DNA from 3 places in the Gordonia sp. NPDC003376 genome. Region 3 is predicted to be linked to each of the others. Evidence: predicted binding sites of a transcription regulator. Region 3 holds the regulator's gene; each other region holds the start of a gene.

Evidence for each region. The regulator LexA, encoded in region 3, represses DNA repair genes until DNA is damaged. The targets are predictions, from matches to a motif close to CGAACANNTGTTCG.
Region 1: a site for LexA is predicted at 7,134-7,147, ahead of ACWDUA_RS13760 (alpha-ketoglutarate-dependent dioxygenase AlkB). Genes of this name have one in related genera too.
Region 2: a site for LexA is predicted at 1,709-1,722, ahead of ACWDUA_RS04970 (SAV_6107 family HEPN domain-containing protein). Genes of this name have one in related genera too.

Annotation. Positions count from the first base shown of each region.
Region 1 covers NZ_JBSFRM010000011.1:155,100-164,716, reverse strand. Annotated here, with positions in the region: gene ACWDUA_RS13800 (DUF222 domain-containing protein) at 33-1,904, shown strand; tRNA gene ACWDUA_RS13795 (tRNA-Phe) at 1,982-2,058, opposite strand; tRNA gene ACWDUA_RS13790 (tRNA-Asp) at 2,087-2,163, opposite strand; tRNA gene ACWDUA_RS13785 (tRNA-Glu) at 2,201-2,273, opposite strand; tRNA gene ACWDUA_RS13780 (tRNA-Lys) at 2,458-2,533, shown strand; gene ACWDUA_RS13775 (hypothetical protein) at 2,628-3,731, shown strand; gene ACWDUA_RS13770 (adenylate/guanylate cyclase domain-containing protein) at 3,823-5,547, shown strand; gene ACWDUA_RS13765 (oxidoreductase) at 5,599-6,471, shown strand; gene ACWDUA_RS13760 (alpha-ketoglutarate-dependent dioxygenase AlkB) at 6,481-7,113, opposite strand; gene ACWDUA_RS13755 (MMPL family transporter) at 7,287-9,551, shown strand; gene ACWDUA_RS13750 (TetR/AcrR family transcriptional regulator) at 9,575-9,617, shown strand, end outside.
Region 2 covers NZ_JBSFRM010000003.1:207,945-217,561, reverse strand. Annotated here, with positions in the region: gene ACWDUA_RS04980 (phytoene desaturase family protein) at 1-958, opposite strand, end outside; gene ACWDUA_RS04975 (GNAT family N-acetyltransferase) at 964-1,617, opposite strand; gene ACWDUA_RS04970 (SAV_6107 family HEPN domain-containing protein) at 1,877-2,377, shown strand; gene ACWDUA_RS04965 (DUF3040 domain-containing protein) at 2,568-2,972, shown strand; gene mraZ (division/cell wall cluster transcriptional repressor MraZ) at 3,784-4,224, shown strand; gene rsmH (16S rRNA (cytosine(1402)-N(4))-methyltransferase RsmH) at 4,510-5,451, shown strand; gene ACWDUA_RS04950 (hypothetical protein) at 5,448-6,362, shown strand; gene ACWDUA_RS04945 (peptidoglycan D,D-transpeptidase FtsI family protein) at 6,384-8,288, shown strand; gene ACWDUA_RS04940 (UDP-N-acetylmuramoyl-L-alanyl-D-glutamate--2,6-diaminopimelate ligase) at 8,446-9,617, shown strand, end outside.
Region 3 covers NZ_JBSFRM010000002.1:276,979-286,595, forward strand. Annotated here, with positions in the region: gene hrpA (ATP-dependent RNA helicase HrpA) at 1-251, shown strand, start outside; gene nrdR (transcriptional regulator NrdR) at 225-734, opposite strand; gene ACWDUA_RS03520 (LysM peptidoglycan-binding domain-containing protein) at 759-1,415, opposite strand; gene lexA (transcriptional repressor LexA) at 1,597-2,397, shown strand; gene ptsP (phosphoenolpyruvate--protein phosphotransferase) at 2,558-4,225, opposite strand; gene ACWDUA_RS03535 (DeoR/GlpR family DNA-binding transcription regulator) at 4,406-5,176, shown strand; gene ACWDUA_RS03540 (1-phosphofructokinase family hexose kinase) at 5,173-6,186, shown strand; gene ACWDUA_RS03545 (PTS fructose transporter subunit IIABC) at 6,196-8,313, shown strand; gene ACWDUA_RS03550 (HPr family phosphocarrier protein) at 8,399-8,659, shown strand; gene hflX (GTPase HflX) at 8,756-9,617, opposite strand, start outside.

The DNA.
Region 1 (9,617 bases), on a different contig from region 3:
AGGTCACAGGCACTCCGGGGGGAGGTGATCAGATGACGACCACACCCACGACATCACTGTCGTTCACCGATTCCACCTGGCCGCAATTGCCATTTGACAATGCCGATCTATTGGGTGGGGTCGACCCGAAAACACCCGAACAATCCTCCACCAACGACTTGTTGATCGGGTTACGCGAGATCGATCGAGGACGATCGTTCCTCGCCTGGACGACCTACCGGTCGGTGATCGAACTCATCGGCCGCCACGTCGACGCCGACCGTGGTGTGGCCGGGGCACCATCCGGGTTCGTCGATCTGGCCAAGAAGATCTCCCGTGTGCGTGGCATCACCCAACGCGCCGCCGAACTCCTCATGGACGAATCCATCGCCGTTCTCCACCACCTGCCTCACGTCGCGGAAGTATTGCGGGACGGCTGGATCACCCCCGAGTTGATGAAGGTGGTGGTGTCACGGACCGCGCTGGTACACGGTCGCGAATCAGCACCCAAAGTCGACGCCGAGATCGCCGAGCTGATCCGCCGACGCCGACGACTGTGGTCGAAGAAAACCATCACCGACATGACCGACCGAGTCGTGTTCCGCCACGACCGTGACGCCGTCCGTGAAGCCCGCGAACGATGCCTGGACAAACGTGGCGTGTGGACCTCGTTCAGCAATGACGGGACCGGGGAGATCGCCGGCACCATGGCCGCCGACCGCGTCGAACTATGCGGCCTCGTGATCAACACCCTCGCGAACACCGTGTGCCCACATGATGGGAGATCCTCGCAGAACCGGAAATCCGATGCCATGTTCGCACTCCTGTCGGGCACCCAGTTCGAGTGTGACTGCGGTCGGGAGGACTGCCCCGCCGAGATCCCCGAAGCCGGGACGATCCCACACGTGCAGTACGTCATCCACCTGATGGCCAACGAAGCCACCGTCGCCGACCTCGACACCGTCACCGGCCGACCCCGACCCGAACCTGAGCCGGAAGGTCACAGCGACAACAGTTCTGAACGGCAGCTCGATCTCGACGTCACTGCGACCGGTGCCACCGAGCAGCCCGACGACACTCCCACACCTGATGACACCCATCAGTCGGCACGCCGCGAGCGTGACGCGGCAGTCGAGGCGGGACCGACCGGCATCGACACGGCCGCGAATCCGATTGTCACACCCGATGTTCCACCGACTGTGGCGTCGACCGGTTCCTCGGACCTGCCGGCCGGTGCCGCACCCGGGTATCTGTTCGGCAAAGGTGTCATCGCCCCGGAGTTCGTGCGGGACCTCGCCTCCCACCCGAATGCCCGGTTCACACGACTGGTCCCCTCAGGTGTTCGGCCCGAGGATGTGGTGTTGCCGCCGACCCTGCCCTCCGATCCGTATCGGCCCTCAGCAGCCCTCGACACATTCGTGCGTCTGTCCTATGGCACGTGTGCCGATGTGGCGTGCACCCGAAGCTCATTCGATGCCGATCTCGACCACGTCACCGAATACGATCACCACAACCCGGCGGCGGGTGGGCAGACCACCCCGATCGGGCTGAATCCGAAATGCCGGTTCGATCATCTCCACAAAACCCATTCCGGGTGGATCGATGATCAATACCGTGACCCCCACACCGGCCGGCTGGTCATCGACTACACCACCCCCGAAGGGCTGATCCTGCCCGGACCCGCGGAGACCATGGAAGATTTCTTCCCCGGCCTGAGGAGATACCGGTTCGACGACCCACCACCAGCCCCACCGGGGACACATCTGAAACCCGACGGGGAGCGAGTGCTGGACCAGGACCCGAACCTGTCCCACACACATCGACTGGCCCGCAAACTCCGACGCCGACGACTCGAACGCCAACGCAACCGTGCCCGCAACCAGACACCCGCCGGCCACGCGGACTCACCCGCCCCACCCTTCTGAGGACGGTCGGCTCCGCCGGTGACTCTCGGATCGGGCCCGAACACGAAAAAACCCACCGTTTCCGGTGGGTTGTCTCTTGGTGGCCAGAGCCGGGATCGAACCGGCGACCTTCCGCTTTTCAGGCGGACGCTCGTACCAACTGAGCTACCTGGCCGAACGGTGCCGGTCATGAACCGAAACCTTGGCGACCCTGACGGGACTCGAACCCGCGACCTCCGCCGTGACAGGGCGGCGCGCTAACCAACTGCGCCACAGGGCCATATTCATTTGTGTCCGAACTCGTGAGAGCTCAGGCGTACCCCCTACGGGATTCGAACCCGCGCTACCGCCTTGAAAGGGCGGCGTCCTAGGCCGCTAGACGAAGGGGGCCGGTTCTCCGGTCGGAGGCGCTCCGTTGGGAGCTGAATCAGATTAGGACACTGCGCGACAAAAACACAAATCAGCAGGTCAGTGGGGTATCTCGGTCAATTCGACATACCCGGGGTGGGGGTTGCGTGACTGCGCCGTCGGGCGGGGTAAACTCTGTTCGGCTCCGCTCCGGCGGGGCTTACCTGCCCCTATAGCTCAGTTGGTAGAGCTACGGACTTTTAATCCGCAGGTCCCAGGTTCGAGCCCTGGTGGGGGCACCACGAAGCCAGAAGTTCTCAGGTGCTGCCGGTACGGTGACGCCGGCCGGGTCGATGATGCCCGGCCGCAGTCATGTCATCGCCGGGAAGGAACTCGATGTCCCCGAACAGTCCCCGACTCGAGAACGAACCGTCCCGCCGCACGCGGGCACTCGGTCCCGTGATGCGGAAGCTGTTCGGCGGCGTGCCGTTGTTCCTCACCGTGGTCCTCGTCGGCATCATCGCCGGTAGCGCCACGTTCCTCGCGGTGAGCCCCGACAAGCACTCTTCTGCAGCGGATCCCTCGGCCGATCAGATCGAGTCGGCACGGGAGTCCGTGGCGTCGGCCACGATGATGTTCGGGCTGATGACGTCGGCCCTCGGCAGCGCCACCGGCAGTATCAAGAGCATCTCGGAGGGCGCCGGCAGCATCTTCGACGCCGTCGACACCGCCCACACCGCGTCCGGCCAGATCGTGTCGGCGTTCGATTCCGCACCCGGGACCGCGGGCGCCGGCGGCGACGTGCGCAGCATGACGGTCGCGATGTCGAATGGCATCGGCGACCTGCAGTCGCTGGCCTCGACGGCGGGGCAACTCGATTCGCTGGTCAGCCCCGTCATCACCTTCCTGCAGAAGAACACGGTCCCCGGCAGCGCCGATCTGCTCACCAACCTGACCGCCCTGCAGTCGTCGTCGCGGGAGATCGCGAACCAGCTCGGAAACCTCGACGACCTCAAGAAGGAGATGAAGACCCTCGGCGATGCCGTCGACGAGGCGAGCGGTCACCTCGACGAGGGCGTGACGCAGGCACAGCAAGCCGCCCGACAGTTGAACACCGGGCTCGGGCAGCTCGCGTCGGCCCGCGGTGACACCGTCGCGGCCGCGAACTCGGTCAGCAAGGGTGTCGGCCAGCTCACCACTGTGCTCAACTCGATCTCCAACAACCTCGAGTCGGCCGCCGACAACCTCACCCCGGCCGGGGAGCAGGGAGTCCTCGCGGCGCCTGTCGTGGCGGTCGACAACTCCGACCGCACGGCGACCTCACTGCTCGTCGGTGGCGGCTCGGCCTTTCTGGTCCTGGTCCTGATGCTCGTCGTCGGCCGTGTTCTGCGACGTGGTGACGCGACGTCGAACGACGCGGCGACCGGGGCCGACGAGGGCCCGGACGACCGGTCCGACGACGCCCCGGCGACCGAGGAGTTCAGCGCGCTTCGTCCGTGATCGCGCGGTGTACGGTCACGGGGATATCGACCCTGGTGTGACCCTGCTCATTCGGTACGCTTTGGAGTGATATCGACGGCAGGGAAGACGCATGAGTCCAGCTCGCAAGACCGGTGTGGCTCCGGCGTCGGCTGGTCGAATCGGCTGGACCCGGGCTCGACGACGCTACGCCGCCCGGGTGTGGGGTGTCGACGGCGAGCCGGGTGCGCGAGAGTGGGCGGGGCTCGGCGCCGCCGACCGTGGCCGGCTCGCGCGGCGTGCGATGGCCGTGGCCGTCGCCTCCATCGTGATCAGTAATGCCCTGATCGGTCTCGAGACCTTTCTGCTGGTGCAGCTCTCGTACAACGGAGGGCAGCTCACCGTCGAGGGGACAATCGGCGCACCGAACTTCCCCGACATCGTCACGGCCGTGATCGTCTGCATCGTCGTCAACGTGGTACTCGGTGTGGTGATGCACTGGCCGCAGGTCCGTTGGTTCGAGCTCGGGTCTCCTGCCGATCACGCCAGACGTGTCGCCGTACAACGCATTCCGGGCCTTCAGGTGGTCGGGACGATGATCGCCTGGGCGGCTGCGGTGCTCAGCTACGTGATCCTGTCGGTCCGCGATCTCACCATCAGCACCCTGTTGGGTGTCACCGTCGCATTCACCCTCGCGGGGATGTCGTGCGCCTGCCTGACCTATCTGTTCGCCGAGCGGGCGTCGCGGCCGCTGATGATGGTCGCCCTCGCCGACGATCCCGCTTCGACCATCGTGCACAGTGTGCGTGGCCGCATGCTGGCGGTGTGGGCGGTCAGCTCGGCGGTGCCGATGATCGGTCTGGTCATCCTCAATGCCGGACGTCATCTCGAGCTGCTACCCCCGGTCACCGGTTCGGTCGACTGGGCGGCGTTGGTGCTCGCGGTCGTCGGGCTCGCCTCCGGTGCCCGGGTGGTGGTGCTGGTGGGGCAGTCGCTCAGTGACCCGCTCACCGAGCTGCGGACCGCCGTGGAGAAGGTCCGTGCAGGCGACTTCGAGACCCATGTCGACGTGTACGACTCCTCCGAGATCGGAGTGTTGCAGCACGGCTTCAACGAGATGGTCGCCGGCCTCGACGAGCGGGAACGCATGCGCGAACTGTTCGCCCGTCACGTCGGGGACACCGTCGCCGAGCTGGCGATCGAGAAGGGGATGGGTCTGCACGGCACCAACACCGAGGTGGGGGTACTGCTCGTCGACATCATCGGCTCGACGACGATCGCGCAGGAGCGTCGCCCCGAGGACACCGCGGCCCTGCTCAACGAGTTCTTCGAGATCGTCGCCCAAGTCGTCGACCAGCATGCCGGATTCGTCAACAAGTTCGAGGGTGACGCCGCATTGGCGGTCTTCGGCGCGCCGGTCAAGATCGACAATCCGGCCGGTGCGGCACTCGCCGCGGCACGTGAACTCGCCCGTGCGCTCACCGACGCCCTCGACGTCCACTGGGGTATCGGGGTGTCGTTCGGGGTGGCGTTCGCCGGCAATATCGGAGCCGAGCGGCGCTATGAGTACACCGTGATCGGCGACCCGGTCAACGAGTGCGCGCGGCTGTCGGAGATGGCCAAGACCAGCCGGGTTCCGGTGCTCGCCAGCGGCGCCGCGATCGCCGACGCGGCGGAGGAGGCCGATGAGTGGGCGCTGCTGGGCAAGCGCGTGATGCGCGGCCGCACCGAGCCGACCGCGATCCACGCACCCGTGGCACTCATGCCGCACGGACCGACGTCGGTGGGCGAGATGCTCACCGGACTGTTGCGCCCGGCGCGCTGGCTCGGCGCCGCCGGTGTACTGAACTCGGACTGATATCGACCAACCCACTCCGGTGCGCCGGGGTGACGACCACAGGGGGAACGCATGAGCGGATGGACGACCGGAGACATCCCGGATCAGTCGGGACGGACCTTCGTGGTCACCGGCGCCAACAGCGGTCTCGGGGCCGAGACCGCCCGGGCGTTGATCGATGCCGGTGCCCGGGTGATCCTGGCCTGCCGCAACACCGCCAAGGCCGACGCCGTGGCCCGTGAACTCGGTGAGCGGGCCGAGGTGGCCGCCCTCGACCTCGCCGACCTGGCCTCGGTGCGGTCCTTCGCCGACGACCTCGCCGGCGCCGACGTCCTGATCAACAACGCCGGTGTGATGGCGGTGCCGCTGGGTCGCACCGCCGACGGGTTCGAGATGCAGATGGGCACCAACCATCTCGGGCACTTCGCGCTGACCGCGCTGGTGTTGCCGAAGATCACCGACCGGGTGGTGACGCTGTCGTCGGGCATGCATCAGCTGGGTCGGATCGACCTCGACGATCTCGGCTGGGAGCGTCGCCGGTACCGCGCCTGGCAGGCCTATGGCGACTCGAAGATGGCCAATCTGATGTTCGGGCAGATCCTCGCGGAACGGTTCGACGCCGCCGGTGACACCCGCAAGTCGCTGATCGCACACCCCGGGTACGCCGCCACCGGACTGCAGGGCCACACCGAGTCGATCATGGACAAGGTGATGGTTCTCGGCAATCTGTTCGCCCAGTCCGCGGCCGACGGCGCCTTGCCGACCCTGTTCGCGGCCACCTCGCCGGCTGCGGTGAACGGCACGTTCTACGGGCCGACGAAGCTCTTCGGGATGCGCGGCGCGCCGGGGGAGTCCGGGTTCAGCGGACGGGCGCGCGACGAGCGGATCCGGGCCGGTCTGTGGACCGCATCGGAGAATCTCACCGGTACCTCGATCACGCTGTAGCGCAGCCGATCACCACACACCCGGCGGGCGGAACTGCACACTGATCCGCGGGCCGACGCCGGTGCACTTGGGTACCGCGTGCTCCCAGGTGCGTTGACAGCTGCCACCCATCACCAGTAGGTCGCCCGCCGACAGCAGGAACCGGATCGACGGCCCACCCCCGTTGGGGCGCAATGCGAGTGGACGCGGTGACCCCAGCGAGAGGATGGCGACCATGGTGTCGTGGGTCGCGCCGCGGCCGATCCGATCCCCGTGCCACGCAACCGAATCCGACCCGTCCCGATACAGGCACAACCCCGCGGTCGCGAACCCCTCGGGTAGTTCCGGGCGGTAATGGGCGCTCAGGGCATCTCGTGCATGGACGAGCAGCGGATCGGGCAGCGTCTCGCCGGCGGGGTACTGCGCGAGCAGCCGCGGCACGTCGACGACGCGGTCGTACATCCGGCGACGCTCGGCCCGCCAGGCCGCGTTCTCCCGCAACGAGTCGAACAGGGCGTCGGCGCCGGTGATCCAGCCCGGTCGGAGATCCACCCAGGCGCCGTCGGTGAGTTCGCGGCGCGTCACCATGCCTGCGAGCTGCCCGATCTGCGGTTCGGTGTCGTCGGGATCGAAGATCGAACCCTGCATGCCGACGGACGTCATACGGCCAGAGTAGCGACTGTCGAACGAATGTTCTAGCCCATTCCGGGCGTGCCCTTGCTCACAGACGGCGGACGATGGTGGCCGAACGGCGAGAAGTGGAGTAGAACTTTCCAAGTGTTAGTCATGCACACTTTTGCTGACATCTCACGTCCAGTCGACAGAGGAACCCCCTAATGGCTTCAGTGCTCTTCCGGCTCGGCCGGTTCTCCTTCAAACACAAGTGGTGGGTGATCGCTGCCTGGCTGGTCGTCCTGATCGGGGTCGGCTCGGCGGTCGCCGGTCTCAAACCGACCCTGGCCAAGGACTTCGACCTGCCCGGCACCGACTCCGGTACCGCGACCAGTCAGGTGCAGGAGTACTTCCCGCAGGTCATGGCGCAGCAGGAGCATGCGTCGACCAGTGTGCTCGTCGCCGCCGACGACGGCCTCGCCAACCACACCGACCAGATCAACGCCCTGGTCGCCGACCTCAAGACCCTGCCCGACCTCACCGATGCGGCGACCATCGCCGACCCGGTGGCCGTGGCGCAGGCCCAGCCCGCACTCGCCGGCTCGGTGCTCGGCGACGGCGGCAAGGTCGGTCTGATCCAGGTCCGCCAGAACATCAAGATCATGGACCTCACCGTCGACGAGAAGAAGCAGCTCGTGGACATCCTGGAGAAGAACCGCGGCAACGGCCTGCAGGTCGAGGCCACCGGTTCGCTGATGCAGGTGATGGAGGCCGGTGGTACCGCCGAGCTGATCGGCTTCGCGATCGCGTTCGTGGTGATGATCGTCGCCTTCGGTGCGCTGGTCGCCGCGTTCATCCCGCTGATCACCGGCATCGTCGGTGTGGCGCTCACGATGCTGCTGCTGTACCTCGGTTCGGAGTTCATCACGGTCAACGAGACCGCCACCGGCATCGTCACGATGCTCGGCATCGCGGTCTCGATCGACTACGCCCTGTTCATCGTGTCCCGCTACCGCAGCGAGCTCCGACGAGGCGGTGATCGTGCCGACGCCGCCGGCCGTGCCGTCGGAACCGCGGGTACCGCGGTGGTGTTCGCCGGCCTGACCGTGATCATCGCGGTGGTTGCGCTCATGGTGGTCGGCATCCCGCTGATCACCCAGATGGGCGCCGGTGCCGCGGTTGCCGTGGCGGTCGCCGTACTCTCTGCCCTCACCCTGATCCCGGCTCTGCTCGGGGCCACCGGCCGGTTCACCTTCGCGCCGAAGATCCCGTGGATCAAGCACGCCGAGGAGTCGGCCACCGAGGACACCCTGGGTGTCAAGTTCGGCCAGACCGTCACCCGTCGCCCGATCCCGTTCATCATCGCCGGACTCGTGGTGCTGATCCTCGCGGCGATCCCGATGTCCAAGCTCGAGCTCGGCATGGAACTGACCAGTGACGACGAGGTCGCGGCCCAGAGCCTGCTGCAGCGTGGCTTCGGTGAGGGTGTCAACGGGCCGCTGCTGGTGGTGCTGCACGACGGCGACGGCCAGGTCGCCACCGCCGCGGATGCCGCGGTCGCCCATATCAAGACCCTGCCCGATGTGGCCAATGCGTCCACCATGACGTGGATGGGCAACGGACCGTCGCAGCAGAACCCGAACGTCGACGCGAACACCGCGTTGATCATGGTCACCCCGAACGGCGGACCGGCGTCGGAGTCGACCCATGCCCTCATGGAGAACATCCGCGACTACGCCCCGACCGCCGAGAAGGCCGGAGCGGAACTGCACGTCGGCGGTCAGACCGCGATCATGTCGGATCTCTCCGACCGGCTCGACAAGGCGCTGATCCCGTACCTGCTGGTGGTCGTCGGTCTTGCCTTCCTGATCATGATCGGGGTGTTCCGGTCGATCTGGGTTCCGCTGATCGGCACCGTCGGCTTCCTGTTCTCGGTGCTCGCGACCTTCGGCGTGACCGTCGCGATCTTCCAGGAGGGCTGGCTGGGTCTGATCGACCACACCAAGCCGATCCTGTCGTTCCTCCCGATCTTCCTGATCGGTGTGGTGTTCGGCCTCGCGATGGACTACCAGGTGTTCCTGGTGACCCGCATGCGCGAGGAGTACATCCACGGCATGTCGGCGAAGGATGCGATCATCGCCGGATACCGGCACGGCGCCCGCGTGGTGACCTCGGCCGCGATCATCATGATCAGCGTGTTCGCCGCGTTCATGCTCGCGCCGGACACCACGTCCAAGATGCTCGGCTTCGCCATGGCGATCGCGGTGTTCTTCGACGCCTTCATCATCCGGATGACGGTGGTCCCGGCGGTGATCGCACTGCTCGGTGATCGTGCTTGGGGTCTCCCGAAGTGGCTCGACAAGCTGGTCCTCGACTTCGACATCGAGGGTGGTGCGGTCCGCAACCGTGGCGTGCCGTCGGCGGCCGCGGAGTCCGACGGGTCCACCGATGAGCAGGATGCCTCGGCGGAAGCAACCGTGACGAGCTGATAGAGAATCAGGTCATGACCACCATGTCGGACCGGTGCCGGTCGGGCGATCCGGGGAAGTCCCCGG
Region 2 (9,617 bases), on a different contig from region 3:
GCAGATCGGGGGCGTATCCACCCGCACCGAGCAGGTCGAGGGTGGTCAGGATGTGGCAGGCGGCGATCACCGTGGTCGCGCAGCGCGACTCGCCGTCGGCGCCGGTCACCCGCCAGTGGTCGCCGCACCGCCCGATCGCCGCCGCGGTGACGCCGGTGTGCACCTCGGCGCCCTCGGCGTCGAGTCGGTGCAGCAGCGCGGTGGTCAGCGCGCCGCTGCCACCCACCGCACGCCCGGGCGGGAGCCGATGCATCAGCGCGGCGAACCCGATCATCGGTGCGGTGGCGGGTGCGTTCATCGGGGGACCCGATTGCGCGCCGAACCAGGCGAGAGCCGCCTTGAGGTGTTCGGAGGTGAACCAGCGGTCGAGCAGCGCGTCTCCCGACGCCATCAGTTCTTGGGTGGCCGACAGCATGCGGCCGGCGCGGTTGCCGACGACGCCGGTGCGGGCACTGGTCGCCGTCGCGCCGAGCCCGCCGAAGGTCAGGGCGAGGCGTCCCGGGTCAGGGGGGTGGTAGAACGCCTTCATCAGCGCCTGCGATCGCGGTGTCCAGACTTCGACGAACCGACGGTAGGCGTCGGCGTCGCGGCTGCCGCACGCGGCCTCGATGGACGCGCAGGTGGCGTCGAGATCGGTCCGGAACACCAGCGGGGGCGCGGTGTCGGTGGCCGGGCAGAACGCCCACGGGTCACAGTCGAGGTAGGTCAGGCCCATCTCGGTGAGACCGAGATCGTCGATCACCGGTGAGTGACGGATCATCAGGTGCGCCGACGACCCGCGGTCCACCCGGTAACCGGGGAACCGCTCGACGGTCGACACGGCCCCGCCGGGCACCTCGTCGCGTTCGACGACGCACACCGATCGCCCGGCCCGCGCCAGGTAGGCGGCGGCGACCAGACCGTTGTGGCCACCGCCGACGACCACGGCATCCCATCTCGGGTGGGCGGCGATCTGCATCGGGCTCACCTCGACGTAGGTCGGCCGGGGTCGGCCAGCGGCAGCCGCCGGCCGAGGAAGGCGAACGGGCGCGGGTCACCGGCGAAGGTGAAGTGGCGCAGGACGTCGACGAAGCCCATCCGTCGGTAGAGCGCCCAGGCACGGTTGCGTTCGGCCGGGATCTCCGGGGTCGACAGCAACACGTGCCGTTCGGGTCGTCCGGTGAGCAGCAGGGTGAGCAGTTCCTCGCCGATCCCGTGTCCCTGCGCGGTGGGGTGCACGTGCAGCTCGGTGAGTTCGAAGTAGTCCGCGGCGATCTCGTCGATGTCGGCGGGGGAGGTGCCGGTCAACCGCAACCCGGTGCGCAGTTGCTGGTTCCACCACTGATCCGGCGCGCCCCGGTAGCCGTAGGCGATACCCACCAGGACCTCGTCGCCGCCCGGGGAGAAGGGACTGCGCAACCGCCGGCGTTCGATGTCCGGCGTGCGCGGGGTGACCGGCGCGGGCGCGATCGCGCCGAACGCACTCCACCCGGGGCGGGCGATGTGCTCACGCCACAGTCCTGCCCGGTGACGTTCGGTGCCGCGGGGGTAGTTCATCGCGGTCACGTAGACGTCGAGCGCGGGCTCGAGCCAGGCCGGGGAATCCTGGCCGGTCAGTCGGGCGAGCCGGATGGTCACGCGCCGTCCTCTCTGTCCTCGGGTGCTCAGATCTCACCGATGTTGCCGTCCGCCTTGAACCCTTGCACGGATCTGGCTATATTGAATATGTCGAACGGGTGTTCGATGAATGTGCCTCCGCAAGCTGTTCAGCCTACGCCCACACGACGACGCGGCCCGGCAGTGAGCGAGGGAAGCGCTCACCACCGGGCCGCGTTCGACGAAATGTCGGTGGCCGCACCGATGATGATCACGTATCCACCGGGAAGGGGAGGGTTCCATGCCATCGCATACCGCATCGTCGGGCAGTGCCCGGTCGTCACGTCGCAGCCCGATGACCGAGGTCGACCCCACGGCCATCTCACGTGCGCGCGATCTGCTCGAGCGGGCCGACCTCCTCGTCGACAATGCGGTCGGGATCACCGACGACGACGCCGAGAGATTCCGTCAGCTCTACCTCGCGGCGCTTCGTGGTGCAGGCGCGGCACTGGCCCTCCATGAGCCCCGGACCCCTCGTGCCGGACGGCGTAACCCGGGCGACGCATGGAGTCGGATCGGCGCCCGGGTGCCCGACCTCGTCGGCCATGCGGAGTATTTTGCGGCGCACTCGCGCCGGCGGATGGACATCGAGAGCGGCCTCGACCGGACCCTCCCGGCGGGGCTGCTCGCAGAGTTCCACTCCCGGCTGCTCACCTTCCTCGACGCGGTCGAGGCCCTCGTGATCGCCTCTGAGCGGGGCGATCGTGGGCCGGGGTCGTTCACCATGGCGCATCCCGCATGACGTGCGCGGCGCACCTGGTGACGGCGTTCCGGGTGGCGCGATGATCGATGAATTCGACAACCATGGAGGGTAATGGTGGTCGACGTCCGATTCACCTCGTATCATGGAATGTAGCCGCGAACAACAGTTGTCGACGGGCGTCGCGGCGCACATCTCGTCGGTGACTCGTCGGTAACAGTTAGGAGGGTCGGTGCCACTCTCAGAGCACGAGCAGCGGATGCTCGAAGAGATCGAAAGCGCTCTGTACGCGGAGGACCCAAAGTTCGCGTCCAGCGTGACCCGTCGCCGCCTCGGGCGGTCGCCTGGTCGTCGTCGTGTTCAGGCGGCGATCGTATTCGTCGTCGGGCTGGTGCTGTTGGTGGTGGGGCCGATCATCGGGCTCACTGTCGGTGGCTTCCCGATCGTCAGTCTCGTCGGCTTTCTCGTGATGTTCGCCGCCGCGCTCCTGGCCCTGTGGGGTGGGTCGCCCGGAAAGGGGTCACACGACTCCGCGGGCCGCTCCTCCGGTGGCAAGGCCGCTCGCGCCGCAGCGCCCAAGCGCAAGTTCACCGAACGGATGGAAGAGCGCTTCAACCGACGCTTCGAGCAGGAATGATCCGCCGGTCGGCCTGAGCCGACTGTCGTCACCCTCCCGCACCGACGACTCAGAAGTCCATACAAACGCCGGCGGCGCACCCTTCATGGGTGCGCCGCCGGCGTTGGCATGTGGGCAGCGTCCGTACCCGTGGCAGGCGGCGGAACCGGCCGTACTCTGTTCGATCGACAGCCGGCCGACACGGCATGGCGCCACGCGGGTGCGCTTCCGCATGATTCCCACCGCGCCCCACACGCCTTCGCGCGCGGGTCTCACCGTGATCGCCCCACCGCGCCCCACACGCCTTCGCGCGCGGGTCTCACCGTGATCGCCCCACCGTGTCTCACCGTGATCGCCCCACCGTGTCTCACGTGATCGCCCCACCGTGTCTCACGTGATCGCCCCACCGTGCCCCACATCCGGTCTCCCGCGGACTTTCACCTGGTCTCCCCGCGGTGCCCGCACAGGGCTTCACCTGGCGTTCCTCGAGACTCGCGCGGTCTCTCCGTCGCGATCCCCACCGTGCCCCACCGCGATCCCCCCTGCGCCCCACTGCGATCCCCACTGCGCCCCACCCTTGCCGATCACGCGCTCTCACCTGGCACTTTGATCGTCAACCACCACATGCATAACGCCGTCGATGGTGTGTGGCGACACGCGCCCACCTGTGTTCCCCACGGAATTTTGCTGCCCTGAACTGGGCCTATGCGATCGAGGGGGGACGGGTGGGGCGTTTGGGGTGGAAAGTGGTGGAAAGTGGGGTACTGTGGGCAGCACTGGATGAGGCGACACCGGCACGGGGGAGCTGAACTCAGGGGCGGGAGGTGTCGACGTGTCCGTGCGATTCGTCGGAACATTCACGCCCAAGCTGGACGACAAAGGGCGGCTCACGCTGCCCGCCAAGTTTCGCGATGCGCTGGCAGGAGGGGTGATGGTCACGAAAGGCCAAGACCACAGCCTGTCGGTGTTCCGGGCCGAAGAGTTCGACGTCATCGCCGCGAAGATCGTGGAGGCATCGCGCAACGATCCGGAGTCGCGTGCCTATCAGCGGTACTTCTTCGCGAGCACCGACGAGCAGCGGCCCGACGGTCAGGGGCGGATCACGCTCTCTGCCGACCATCGCGAGTACGCGGGACTGTCCAAGGAATGTGTGGTGTTCGGCAGTTTCGACCACCTGGAGATCTGGGACGCGCAGGCATGGCGCGACTACCAGAGCCAACACGAGGAGAACTTCTCGGCAGCCGACTCGGCCGCGCTGGACGCGGTCTTGTAGCCGAGAAGACACGGGTGCCGGCCAATGCACTCGGTCTCGGGTGGCCCGAGGCCCCGGCCCGGTCAGACCCTGGCGTACTTCCCCAACGCCAGGTTCACGATCGGACCGGGACCCCGCGCCATCACAGGCCATCGCAACGAACGACGTACTCCCGATCCTCGCGTCCGGTATCGGACGACGTGCGGATCGGTCCACTCGAGGGGCAGATCGGTGACACCGCAGCACGATGACGACGACACCACCGCAGGTGGGCGTCGATCCGGCGAATTCGGGCACGTGCCCGTCATGGCCGATCGCATCGTCGAACTGCTCCGTCCGGCCCTCGACACCGACGCCGTCGACAACCCGATCTACGTCGACGCCACCCTCGGTGCCGGCGGACACAGCGAACTGATCCTGCGGGAGTTCCCGCGGGTCCGGGTGATCGGCATCGACCGGGACGACTCCGCGTTGGAGATCGCGTCGGCGAGACTTGCCTCCTACGGTGACCGGATCTCGGTGCACCGGGCCCGATTCGACGAACTGTCCAGCGTGCTCTCCGCCGCCGGTGCCGACCGGATCGACGCCGCGTTGTTCGACCTCGGCGTCTCGTCGATGCAGCTCGACCGCGCCGACCGCGGCTTCGCCTACTCCGTCGACGCCCCGCTCGACATGCGCATGGACAACCGGGAAGGGCTCACCGCCGCGGACGTGCTCAACACCTACTCGCACGGTGACCTCGCACGGGTCCTGCACGACTACGGGGACGAGCGCTTCGCGGGCAAGATCGCCTCGGCGGTGCTACGCGAACGCGAACGCGAACCCTTCACCACCAGTGGCCGTCTCGTCGAACTGCTGTACACGACCATCCCGGCGGCCACCCGTCGGACCGGGGGACACCCGGCCAAGCGGACCTTCCAGGCGCTGCGCATCGAGGTCAACCATGAACTCGACGCACTGCGTCACGCCCTGCCCGCCGCGCTGGCCGCACTGCGCGTCGGTGGACGGGTCGCGATGATGAGCTACCAGTCCCTCGAGGACAAGATCGTCAAGCGCGAGTTCACACTTCGCACCACATCGACCTCGCCCGCCGGGCTGCCGATCGAATTGCCGGGCACCGCACCGCGTTTCCGTCTGATCACCCGCGGTGCCGAACGACCCGACGAGCACGAACTGGAGATCAATCCGCGGTCGGCCCCGGTACGGGTGCGGGTCATCGAACGAGTCGCCGAGGAGGTCGTGTCATGACGGTGCTCGACGACACGCGCACGTCGAGAGGCAGGCGCGCCGAGGCGGCAGACGATGCGGGCGTCACCGGACGGCGGGGCCGAGACGGCCGCGTCACCGGCACCCGTACCACCCGGTCGAAGGCCGCGCAACGGGCCATCGACCGGCACAGCAAACGACTCGACACCGACGATCGTCGCTCGCGGCGCACGTCGGCGAGGGCCGATACTGCCGCTGGTCGCCTCAGGTCACGCACCGGCACCCCGATCACGCTGCGGGAGCGGCTGATCCGCGTTCCGATTGTCGTCCCGGTGCTCGCACTGCTCGCCCTCGGACTCGGGCTGAGCCTGTGGTTGTCGACCAAGGCCGCACAGGACTCCTACGAACTCGGTGTCGCCCGCAAGGAGAACCAGTCGCTCACCGATCAGCGCGATGCGCTCAAACGCGCCTACGAGTCGGGGAGCTCGGCGCCCCAGCTGTCCGACAAGGCCGCCGCGCTCGGTATGGTCCCGGCGAAGAATCCGGCGCGGATGGTGGTCGGCCCCGACGGCCGCCCGCGCATCGTCGGGGATCCGACCCCGGCCACCGGCACCCGGATGGGCACGATCAACCCCGAGAACACCCCCGATCCCACCGCCCGGATCGATCCGAAGAAGGTCGACGACTCGATCGGCCTGACCGGTCCGGGGGCCACCGAGACCTCCGAGCCCACATCCACCCCGGCTCCGCCGGCGTCCCCCGGCACGTCGACTCCTTCGGCCTCGAGCCCGGCCACCCCGTCGGCGGCCCCTGGTCCCGGGGCGACGACGCCCGCGCCGAATGTGCTGCCACAGAACGCGACACCGACAAATCCGACCAACCGGAACCTGGCGCAGGCGGCGCCCACCACAACCGGCAACCCGCCGAGCGCACATTCCTCGGCTTCGCGATAGCGCAGTGAACAATTGACAACCATGACACCAGCGAGGAGTCCGCGATCCGCCGACGTCCCGCCGCCCAGAGCCCCACGCCGTCCTCGTAAGACCGGCGGTCCGTCGGGATCGGACCCCAAGCGTCCGGGCATGTTCACCCTGCGCAGCCGGATCGCGTGGGTGGTGATCGTGCTCGCCGTCCTCGCGGTCGCCGTGCGGATGGTCATCGTGCACACCGTCGAATCGTCGTCGCTGTCGGCGCAGGCGGCCGAGCAGCGCGAGTACACCCAGGTGCTCACCGCCAAACGCGGCTCGATCCTCGACCGCAACGGCCGCCCGCTGGCCTACACCGACGAGGCGCGGTCGCTGACCTTCCTGCCGCAGGTGGTGCGCAAGTCGATCGCCGCAGCGCACCACGACAACCCGGAACTGCCCGACGTGGACACCCGGCTCGCGGAGATCTCCGCGGGCGTCAGCTCGGCGCTCGGGGGTTCGATCAGCGCCGACGACCTGCTCGCCAAGCTGAAGAGCGACGAGACCTTCGTGTACCTGGCCCGTTCGGTGAGCCCCGACGTCGCCGCCCGGATCACCTCCGAGTTCCCGGAGGTGGGCGCCGACCCACAGAGCATCCGCCTGTACCCGGGCGGGTCACTGGCCGCCAACGTGGTGGGCGACGTCAACTACGACGGCAACGGCCTGATCGGCCTGGAGGCCTCCCTGGACTCGATCCTGGCCGGCACCAACGGTTCTCGCACCTACGACCGCGGTTCCGACGGTGCGGTCATCCCGGGTTCCACCCGTAACGTGCACCCGGCGATCAACGGTGCGACCGTCCGCCTGACCCTCGACTCCGACATCCAGTGGTTCGTCCAGTCGGAGGTCGCCAAGGCCAAAAAGGCCTCCGGTGCCAAGTCGGCGTCGGCGGTGGTGCTCGACTCGCGCACCGGCGAGGTGCTCGCGATGGCCAACGACGGGACCTTCAACGCCTCCCGGCCGCTCGACGAACAGCCCGACGCCCAACTCGGCAATCCGTCGGTGACCTCACCGTTCGAGCCCGGATCGGTCAACAAGATCATCACCGCGGCCGCCGCCATCGAGTACGGCCTGACCACCCCCGACCAGGTGCATCAGGTGCCCGGCAGCATCAAGATGGCGGGTGTCACGGTCAACGACGCGTGGACCCACGGGGTGGAGCCCTACACGACCACCGGGATCTTCGGGAAGTCGTCGAACGTCGGCACACTGATGCTGGCCCAGCAGGTCGGTGAGGAGCGCTTCGCCGAAATGGTCGCGCGCTTCGGATTGGGGCGGTCCACCGGCGTGGGTCTGCCCGCCGAGAGCGCCGGAGAGGTGCCCGCGCTGAGTCAGTGGTCGGGTGGGTCGTTCGCGAATCTGCCCATCGGACAGGGCCTTTCGATGTCGTTGCTGCAGATGACGGGGATGTACCAGGCGATCGCCAACAACGGGCTGCGCATCCCGCCGCGCATCCTGACATCGGAGCAGCGTGACGGGCAGGGCGCCGAGACCGAGCAGCGCCCGGCCGGTGTGCAGGTCGTCAGCCCGCAGACCGCGCAGACCGTCCGCAACATGTTCCGGGCGGTCCTGCAGGACGATCCGATGGGTGTGCAGATGGGCACCGGCGCCAAGGGTGCCGTCGCCGGATACCAGCTGTCCGGCAAGACCGGCACCGCCCAGCAGGTGGATCCGGCGTGTGGCTGCTACTCGACGTCGAGCTACAACATCACCTTTGCCGGCATCGCGCCCGCCGACAACCCGCGCTTCGTCGTCGGCATCATGCTCGACAACCCCAAGCGCAGCAGCGACGGTTCCGGCGGCCAGTCGGCGGCGCCGTTGTTCAGCACCATCGCGTCGTGGATTCTGCAGCACGATCGCATCCCGCAGTCGGCCACGCAGACCCCGCGACTGACCCTGCAGGCGTCGCGCTAGCCAATGCGCGGGCTGACGGTATCGTGAGTGAGTTCAATCGTGGGGTGTGTTCCATCGTGGGTGAGGTGATCCGGCGCCGCCCGCTCGGCGCAGTGGTGTCGCCGGCACCCCCGACCGACACCCGCAGACGCGGGTGAGAGGAGGCGAGCAGACCCCCATGGCGTCCACTCGTCGCGGCCGGCGCACACCGGCCGCCCTGACCAGACCCACCAGCGTCGACCCGACCGAGGTGTCGGTGCTGTCCACCGCCACCGGCGCCCGCCTCGATCTGGTCGGTGGCGCCACGGCGCACACCGCGGTGACCGGGGTGGCCCTGCGTGCCCAGGACATCATGGCCGGAGATCTGTTCGCCGCGCTGCCCGGTGCCCGCACCCACGGCGCGCGGTTCGCCGCCGAGGCCGTCGAACGCGGCGCGACGGCGGTGCTCACCGACTCCGCCGGGCGCCGCGAGCTGGCCCGTGCCCTACTGCCGGACACCTCCTGCGCGGTACTGGTCCATCCGGACCCGCGCAGCGTCCTCGGCGGTGTCAGTGCCCGCGTGTACGGCAACCCGTCACAGCGGCTCAAACTGATCGGTATCACCGGTACGTCGGGGAAGACGACGACCACCTACATGGTGGAGGCGGCGCTGCTCGCCGCCGGTCACTCCGTCGGTCTGATCGGGACCGTCGAGACCCGCGTCGACGGTGTCGCCCAGCCCAGTTCGCTGACCACCCCCGAGGCGCCGACCCTGCAGGCCTTGCTCGCCGCGATGGTCGAGCGAGGAGTCGACACCGTGGTGATGGAGGTCTCCAGCCATGCCCTGTCCCTCGGACGGGTCGACGGTGCGCACTTCGCGATCGGCGGTTTCACCAACCTCTCCCAGGACCACCTCGACTTCCACCCGACGATGCGCGAGTACTTCGAGGCCAAGGCACAGCTGTTCGCCGCCGGCGCGTCCACCCGCGCGGTGCGGTCGGTGGTCTGTGTCGACGACGACTGGGGCCGGCGGATGGCCGAGATCGCCCGCGCCGGTGCCAACATCGCACCGGTGACCGTGTCGACCACCGATGTGCCGGCCACCTGGCATGCCGGGGCCTCGACCCCGCACGCCGACGGGTCCCAGGAGGCCGCGATCACCGGTCCCGGACGGGCAGCGACCACGTTGACCGTCCCGTTGCCGGGGCGCTACAACATCGCCAACGCGACCCTGGCCCTGGCCATCGCGGTCACCGCCGGACTCACCGTGACCCAGGCCGCCACCGCGATCGCCTCGGTCGCCGTCCCCGGCCGGCTCGAACGTGTCGACCGCGGACAGCGGTTCCTGGCGATCGTCGACTATGCGCACAA
Region 3 (9,617 bases):
CACGGTCACGACTGGAGCAGTTGCCCGCATCCGCGGCCCGCGATCACGACGCGATGGCCAGTGTCGACCGGGTGATCGCCCGGTGGAATCAGCGCCTCGAGCAGGTGCCGGAACCGCGCCGCGACCGAGTCAACGAGCAGGCCCACTGGATGGTCGAGGAACTGCGGGTGGGGTTGTTCGCCCAACGTCTGGGCACGCGGTATCCGGTGTCGGAGAAGCGGGCGCTACGAACCCTTGACCGACTCGGCTGAGACGGCGCCGTTGACCCCGACCGCATCCCCGTGGCGAGAGCGTTCGTCGCGCAGGTCGTCGATCTCGCGCTGGAAGTCCTCGAGCGAATCGAACGACCGGTAGACCGATGCGAAGCGCAGATAGGCGACCTCGTCGAGGTCGCGCAGCGGCTTGAGGATGGCAAGACCGACCTCGTTGCTGGGGATCTCGGCGGCACCGGAGGCGCGGACCGCCTCCTCGACCTGCTGGGCGAGCTGGGCGAGGTCGTCCTCGTCGACGTGGCGCCCCTGGCAGGCCCGCCGCACGCCGCGCATGACCTTCTCGCGGCTGAACGGTTCGGTGACGCCATTGCGCTTCACCACGGCGAGCACGGCGGTCTCCACGGTGGAGAAGCGGCGGCCGCAGGAACTGCACGAACGTCGTCTACGGATCGCCTGCCCCTCGTCGGCGACACGCGAGTCGATGACCTTGGTGTCTTCGTTTCTGCAGAACGGGCAGCGCATACCACGACAATACCGTCCCACCGGTCAGCGGTAACGCGGCGTCAGCAGTGGTTGCCCGACCTGGAGACCGCTGCCCGCCATGTCGTTGAGCTCGACGATCTCGTCAATCACCACCCGGGTCGGCATGTCCGGGGCCACCCGGGCGGCGATCGATCCGAGTGACTCCCCCGCCCGGACGTGCACCACCTGGGTGGAGACCGGAGACGGGACGGCGGCACGCTGGTAGTCCGAGCCGGCGATCGCGACGATCCACACCAGCATCGCGAGCGCGGCACCGGTCATCACCGCGACCGCGGTGGTGCGACGCCGACGATGGACTGCCGACAACACACCCCTCGACGCGGTGGACACCGGGACCCGCACCGGGTCGGCACAGGCCACACGGCCGGCCCCACCGCGCATGGCACCGGCACGACCCGCCACCACACGGCCACGACTCCGGATCTCGGCCGCGGCGCGGCGCTCGCCGGTGTGGGGTTCGCCGAAGCCGCGGGGCTGGACACCCGCGCGGGTGCCCTCGACCTCGCCCGGGTGCCCGAGCGCACCGCGGCCGCCGGGACGCCGACCGACGGGGTGACGATCGGCGCCGCGGACCCCTGCCGCAGGTCGCGGTACGGCGGCGACGGATATCCGGTCGGTGGGTGTGCCCACCCGACGTTCGGTTGTCAGGGTTGTCTGCATGAGAGAGAGCCTCCCGTTTCTCGATCACGCGTTCGATGAACTGTTGTTCGAAGTTCTATCACGGAGCTCTGACGAATGTCGTGGAAACACCTCGAACAGGTGTTTGAGGTTGTCGGGAACGTGGGATAACCTCGACCACAGAGATGCCGACGCGGGGCGGCACGGAAAGGACACGTACGCGATGAGTGACAAGACGCGGCGCGCGGCCGGGTCGTCGGGCGCGAAGTCGAGGGCCGGGTCGTCGAAGGCGGGGTCGCCCAAGGCGGCGTCGTCGAGGGCGGGATCGTCGAGGACCGGGGCGTCGAGGGCCGCGGCCGACCCGGATGCGATCGATCCGGTCGTCATCGAGGCCACGCTGACCCAGCGTCAGCGCGAGGTGCTCGAGGTGATCCGCCGGTCGGTCCGCGAACGCGGGTACCCGCCGAGCATCCGGGAGATCGGTGATGCGGTGGGTCTCAACTCGACCTCGTCGGTGGCCCACCAGCTGCGCACCCTCGAACGCAAGGGCCTGCTCAAACGCGACGCCAATCGGCCGCGTGCGGTCAACGTGCAGGACAACCAGATCGACCCGAATCCGTCGGACGACCCGACCGCGGCCGGTCTGCCCACCCCGGCATTCGTCCCGGTGCTGGGCCGGATCGCGGCCGGCGGACCGATCCTCGCCGAGCAGGCGGTGGAGGATGTCTTCCCGCTACCGCGCGAGCTGGTCGGAGACGGATCGCTGTTCATGCTCAAGGTTGTCGGCGAGTCGATGGTCGACGCCGCGATCTGCGACGGCGACTGGGTGGTGGTCCGTCAGCAGAATGTGGCCGACAACGGTGACATCGTCGCCGCGATGATCGACGGCGAGGCGACCGTCAAGACCCTCAAGCGGGGCAACGGCCAGGTGTGGCTGATGCCCCACAACGAGCTCTTCGACCCGATCCCCGGCAACACCGCCGTCATCCTCGGCAAGGTCGTCACCGTGATGCGCCGGGTCTGACACCCGGCTGAGTCGCCTCGACGAGAACCGCCTCCCGGAATCGCATCCCGGAAGGCAGTTCTTCAGACGGCGTCATCGTGCAGCGGTTGTCGCACAGGGATTCCCACACCGTGATTCACGGCCTCGCGGTTGTCACACGCGATGCACGGCCGTGCGGTTGTCAGCCCGCCAGGACCGCGGCTGCAGCCGCTCGCGCGTCGGCAGCCTGCGAGGTCGCCAGGGCCGCCCGTGCCGCGTCGCGGCATTGCGCCAGCGACACCTGCCCCAGCCGTGCACCGACACCCGCCGCCGCGACGGGGGCACTCGACAACGAGCTGACGCCCATCCCGACCAGGACGCAGGCGAGGAGCGGATCCGCGGCCGCCTCGCCGCACACCCCGACGGGTTTTCCGGCATCGGCCCCGGCCCGGGCCACACCCTCGATGAGGTGCAGCACGGCGGGCTGCCACGGATCGGTGAGCTCGGCGAGCTCGGCCGACATGCGGTCGGCGGCCATCGTGTACTGGGTCAGGTCGTTGGTCCCGATCGAGACGAAGTCCACTTCCGCGAGCACCGCCGACGCCAGGATCGCCGCCGACGGGATCTCGATCATCACCCCCGCGATCATTCCTCGCGCACGCACTTCGGCGGCGAACTCCGCGGCCTCGGCCGGACCGGCGATCATCGGTGCCATCACCCGCGCGGTGGCACCGGACTCGTGCGCGGCCCGGGCGATGGCATCGAGCTGGTTCATCCGGATCTCGGGATGGGTTGCGGTGAGCCGGTTTCCGCGAATACCCAGCGCGGGGTTCGCCTCGGTGTCGTGGTCGACGAACCGCAGCGGCTTGTCCGAACCGGCGTCGAGCGTGCGGATCACCACCTTGCCACCCGGGAAAGCGTCGATCACCTCGCGATAGAGCGCCGCCTGCTCGTCGATCGTCGGCTCGTCGGTGCGGTCGAGGAAGGTCAGTTCGGTGCGGAACAGGCCGATGCCCTCGACCGGATATCCGGTCGCCGCGCGCGCGGAGACCCCGTCCGCGACATTCGCGAGCACCGCCACCTCGTGACCGTCGGCCGTGCGGCCCGGTCCCGACCATGCGGCGACGACCTCGGCCTGCCGGCGGCTCGTGGCCACCGCCGCCTGCGCGGCGGCCGGAGCCGGCTCGATCTCGACGGTGCCCGTGGTGCCGTCGACGAGCACGGTGGTACCTGCCGCCACGGCACCGAGTCCGGGCACCGCCACGACACACGGGATGCCGAGCTGGCGGGCGATGATCGCGGTGTGGCTGGTCGGTCCGCCCAGTCGGGTGACCAGGGCGGTGACGAGCGCGGGATCGAGACCGGCGGTGTCGGCGGGGGCCAGGTCGTCCGCGAACAGCACCGACGGCGAGTCCGGTACCGGGACACCGGGTTCCGGGAGCTCCAGGACCTCGGCGATCACACGGTCGCGGACGTCCTCGAGGTCGGTGACGCGCTCGGCCATCACACCCCCGAGGGCGGTGAACATCTCGGCGAACTGGGCGGTGGCCCCGCTCGCGGCGAGGGCTGCGGGAGCGCCGTCGGCGATGCGCTTGGCCACTGCGCCGGTCCAGCCGCGGTCCTCGGCGAGCCCTGCCGTGGCGATCAGCACCTCGGCGGCCGCCCCCGAGGCGTGTGAGGCCCGGTCGCGAAGTCGCGCGGCCACCGCCGCTGCCGCCGCGGTGAACCGGGCCTGTTCGGCGCCGCGGTCGGCCTCGCCCACCTCGGTTCGGGTCTCGAGGTCGCCGGCGGGCCCGATGCGCACCCCCGCCCGGACCACCGGCCCGTATGCGATTCCCCCGACCACCGGAGTGCCCTGCAGCGACTTCATCGCCACCTCGTCCTTCAGCTGATTCACGACCGTGCCCTTTCACTCTGCACTCGTCTTGTGATCGAAGTTACAAGAAAAGCTTGACTTGTCAATACGTTCAGGCGTAAACACAGATATATCAACACCGATAACCACTTATATCCACAACCCTGGTGAGTGGCGTCACTCGATCGGAGCAACGTGTACGCGGAAGAACGACAGCGGGCGATCGCCGAACAGGTGAGCACGCACGGCCGGGCGTCGGTCAGCGACCTCGCCGAACAGTTCGACGTCACCGGCGAGACCGTTCGACGGGATCTGGCGATCCTGGAGCGCGGCGGACACCTCACCCGGGTCCACGGCGGTGCCGTGCGACCGGACCTCGCCCAGATCGGCGACGAACAGGGCGTCGCCGAGCGCGCGTCGAGCAGCTCGGCCGAGAAGGCGGCGATCGGCCGCGCGGCGGTCCGGTTCCTCCCACCGGACGGGGGTTCGGTGATCGTCGACGCGGGCACGACGACCTATCAGGTGGCACTGCATGTCCCGCAACAGCGGCGACTGACCCTGGTGACCAACAGCATCCCGGTCTCGGCGGTGATGACGGCACTCCCCGACTGCACCCTGCAGCTCATCGGCGGCCGGGTCCGCGGCGTCACCCAGGCGGCGGTCGGCGCGGACGCGGTGTCGCGCCTCGAGCGTCTGCGGGCGTCGGTCGCGTTCATCGGTGCCAACGGACTCAGCGAGGGCCTCGGGCTGTCCACGCCCGATCCCGAGGAAGCCGCGGTCAAGTCGGCCATGGTCCGCGCCGCACGGAAGGTGGTGGTCCTCGCCGATTCCTCGAAGATCGGCCGGGAGGATTTCATCTCCTTCGCCGATCTCGACGAGATCGACGTCCTCGTCACCGACGGCGGGATAGACCCGGCGTTCTCGGCGGCACTCGTCGCCCACGGTATCGAGGTCGTCATCGCATGATCGTCACCCTCACCGCACATCCGAGCCTCGACCGCACTCTCGAGATCACCGGCCCTCTCCTGCGCGGGGAGGTGCAGCGGGCCGTCGATGTCCGCAGCGAACCCGGCGGCAAGGGCATCAACGTCTCCCGGGTGATCGCCGAGAGCGCCATCCCGACCCGCGCCATCCTGCCCGCCCACGACGGCGATCCGCTGCTGGCCGCCCTCCACGGCGTCGGGCTCGAGATCGACGCCGTCGGGGTCACCGGCGACGTCCGCACCAACATCACGATCGCCGAGACCGACGGCACGACCACCAAGATCAACGCACCCGGACCGACGTTGGACGCCGACGCCGCCGACGCGCTCACGGCCCTGCTGCTCGATCGCGCCGCCGACGCCACCTGGGTGGCGTTGTGCGGTTCGCTCCCGGCCGGCGTCCCCGACGACTGGTACCGCACCCTCGCCGATGCCCTCGCCCCCCTGGGATGTCGCGTCGCGATCGACACCTCGGGCGCCCCGCTGACCGCGGCCGTGACGGGGCCGGTCGACCTGATCAAGCCCAACGAGACCGAACTCGCCGAGGCATGCGGTCTCGATCCGGCCGCGATGCGTGATGCCGTCGCCGGTGGCGACCTCGGTCCCGTCGTCGACGCGTCCCGGGTGATGGCCGAGCGGATCGGCGGCAGCGTACTCGCCACTCTCGGTGCGACCGGCGCGATCCTGACCACCACCCGTGGCAGTTGGTTCGCCGCACCCCCACCGATCGTTCCCCGCAGCACCGTCGGTGCCGGCGACTCGTCGCTCGCCGGTTACCTCATCGCCGCGACGCGCGGCGACGACGAGCCCGGCCGGCTGCGATCGGCGGTCGCCTATGGTGCCGCGGCCACCGCGCTTCCCGGCACGCAGCCGCCTCGCCCCGAACATCTGGACCTCACCCACGTCTCGGTGACCGGCCTGGCGACATCCACGGCGCCGACCGGATCACCCGTCCCGACAATCCCGACCCCCACGGGTCTCTCCCCGCAGTAAGGAAAACCCATGTCCGAACCGATCATCACCGCCGCCACGGTGAGCCTCGACGTCGACGCGGGTGCCGACCCGTCGTCGGTGATCACCCACCTCGCCGAACGGCTGGGTGCCGCCGGGCGCACCACCGACGTCGGCGAGCTCGCCGATGCCGCCCTGGCCCGGGAGTCCAAGTCGGCCACCGGCCTCCCCGGCGGTATCGCCATCCCTCACGCCCGTGTCGCGTCGGTGACGCAGGCGAGCCTGGCCATGGCCCGGCTGTCGGCACCGGTGGACTTCGACGCCCCCGACGGCCCCGCCGACCTCGTCTTCCTGATCGCCGCACCCGAGGGCGGTGCGGCCGAGCACATGAAGCTGCTCAGCTCGCTGGCCCGCGCGCTCGTGCGCCCCGACTTCGTCTCCGCACTGCGGGCGGCGAAGACCGACGCCGACATCGTCGCCCTCGTCGACGATGCCATCGCCCCCGCCGCGGCGCCCAAGGCAGCGGCGACATCCACGGCAGCGGCAGCACCCACGGCGGCCACACCCACGCCCGCCGCGCCCGCGGCCGGCAGTGCCACCGCACCCGCGACACCCACCGTCACGGGCAAGCCCGCCGACGGCAAGCGCCTGTCGATCGTCGCGATCACCGCGTGTCCCACCGGAATCGCGCACACCTACATGGCCGCCGACGCCCTGCGCTACGCCGCCGAACGCGCAGGCGTCGACTTCCACGTCGAGCCGCAGGGGTCGTCCGGCACCACGCCGTTCACACCCGACGTGATCGCCGGTTCCGATGCCGTCATCTTCGCCACCGACGTGGGCGTCAAGGGCAAGTCCCGTTTCCACGGCAAGCCGGTGATCGCCTCCGGCGTCAAGCGTGCGATCAACGAGCCCGACACCATGATCGCCGAGGCCGTCGCCGCCGCCGGGAATCCGCAGGCGGCCGTCGTCCGCGGGGGCGACGGCGACGAGGCGGACGGGCAGGCCACCGGCTCGGGGGAACCCGGCCTGGGCAAGCGAATCCAGCAGGCCCTGATGACCGGCGTCAGCTACATGATCCCGTTCGTCGCGGCAGGCGGTCTGCTGATGGCCCTCGGCTTCCTGCTCGCCGGGTACGAGATCGCCAACAAGACCGTCGACTCGTCGATGAGCGACGCCACCTACTACGCCCTGCACAGCAGCCTCTGGGATCTGCCACCGGGCGGACTCGGCCAGTATCTGGGTGCGGTGAGCTTCGCGATCGGCAATCTCGCGCTCGGACTCGCGGTACCGGTGCTCGCCGGGTACATCTCGTTCGCGATCGCCGATCGTCCCGGTATCGCACCCGGATTCGTCGCAGGCCTGGTGTCCCTGGCCGTCGGCGCGAGCTTCATCGGCGCCCTGATCGGAGGCCTGCTGGCCGGCGTGGTGTGCCTCTGGATCTCCCGACTTCCGTTGCCGCAGTGGGCTCGTGGCCTACAGCCGGTGGTGATCATCCCGCTGTTCGGTTCGATGATCATCGGTGCGGTGCTGTTCATGTTCCTCGGCAAGCCGTTGGCCTGGATCACCGAGCAGATGACCTCGGGCCTCAACAGCATGAGCGGCGGTTCGGCGATCGTCTTGGGCATCGTGCTCGGCCTGATGATGTGCTTCGACCTCGGCGGTCCGGTCAACAAGACGGCCTACCTGTTCGCGACCGCGGGCATCGCCGACACCGCCACCGCCGGTGCCGCCCAGTACGAGATCATGGCCGCGGTGATGTGTGCGGGCATGATCCCGCCGCTGGCCCTGGCGCTGGCCTCCACCGTGCTGCGACCGCGTCTGTTCAGCGAGCCGGAACGTGAGAACGGCAAGGCCGCATGGCTGTTGGGTGCGTCGTTCATCTCCGAGGGCGCGATCCCGTTCGCCGCGACCGACCCCTTCCGCGTGATCCCGTCGATGATGGCCGGCGGCGCCCTCTCCGGCGCCCTGATCATGGCCTTCGGCGTGGAGCTGCGGGCCCCGCACGGCGGTATCTTCGTGTTCTTCGCGATGAACGCCTGGTGGTGGTTCCTCGTCTCGCTGGCGGCGGGCACGGTGTTGTCGGCGATGTGCGTGATCGCGGCCAAGCAGTTCGGTCACACTCGTGCTGCGGTGTCCACCCCGGACCTCGAGGCGGTGCCGGCCTGAGCGATCACCCGACCCTAGACATCCCCCGCAACCCGCTCGACCCCTTCCACCCGCTCGACCCCTTCCACCCGAGGAGCCAGAAACCATGCCCAGCACCACCGTTGCCGTCGGATCGGCCGTCGGTCTGCACGCCCGTCCCGCCACCATCATCGCCGACGCCGCGGCCGGCGCAGCCGTCCCGGTCACCCTCTCACTCGAGGGCGGAGACCCCGTGGATGCGGGCTCCGCGCTGATGATCATGACCCTCGGCGCCGAGAAGGGCACCAACATCGTGGTCAGCGCCGATGACGCGGAGGTCCTCGCGACCATCGCGGAGCTGGTCGCCAAGGATCTCGACGCCGAGTAGCGGACGCGCGCCCGGCCGAGACGCGAAGGCCGCCCATCCGGGTTCATCCCGAATGGGCGGCCTTCGTCGTCGGCGGGATACCGAGGGGCCTAACTGTCAGGTGGCGGCGGGCTCGACAGCGAGCACGGCGAGTTCGCCGGCCAACGCCTCCGGGACCCGGACGCGCAGGATGCTGCCGTCGGCGTCGTGGTCGGCCGACAGCACCTCGCCTTCGCGGTGGATCCGGGAGATCACGTCACCGCGGGTGAACGGCACCGCCAGGGTCAGCTCGACATCGGATCGGCGCACGTGGTCACGGACGCGCTCGAACAGCTCGGGCAGTCCTTCCCCGGTGCGGGCGGAGACGAACACCGCGCCGGGGACCGCGGCGCGCAACTCGGCCATGCGCAGTGCATCGACGGCGTCGATCTTGTTGATCACCAACAGTTCCGGAGGCGGTGTGGCGCCGTCCTCGGCGACCACCTCGTTGATCACCTGACGGACCGCCGCGATCTGTTCAAGCGGGAACTGGTCGCTGCCGTCGACGACGTGCAGCAGCAGATCGGCGTCGACGACCTCCTCCAGGGTCGACCGGAACGCCTCGACGAGCTGGGTCGGCAGATGCCGGACGAAGCCGACCGTGTCGGTGAAGACCACCTCGCGGCCGTCGTCGAGGGTGGCACGGCGGGTGGTGGGGTCGAGGGTGGCGAACAGCGCGTCCTGGACCAGCACACCCGAGCCGGTCATCGCGTTGACCAGGCTCGACTTGCCGGCATTGGTGTACCCGGCGACGGTCAGCTGCGGCACCGAACCGCGGTGGCGGGCCGCCCGCTTGGTCACTCGCGCGGTCTTCATCTCGCGGATCTCGCGACGCAGCTTGGCCATCCGTTCACGGATGCGACGGCGGTCGGTCTCGATCTTGGTCTCACCCGGGCCACGCAGGCCCACACCGCCATTGCTGCCGGCGCGGCCACCGGCC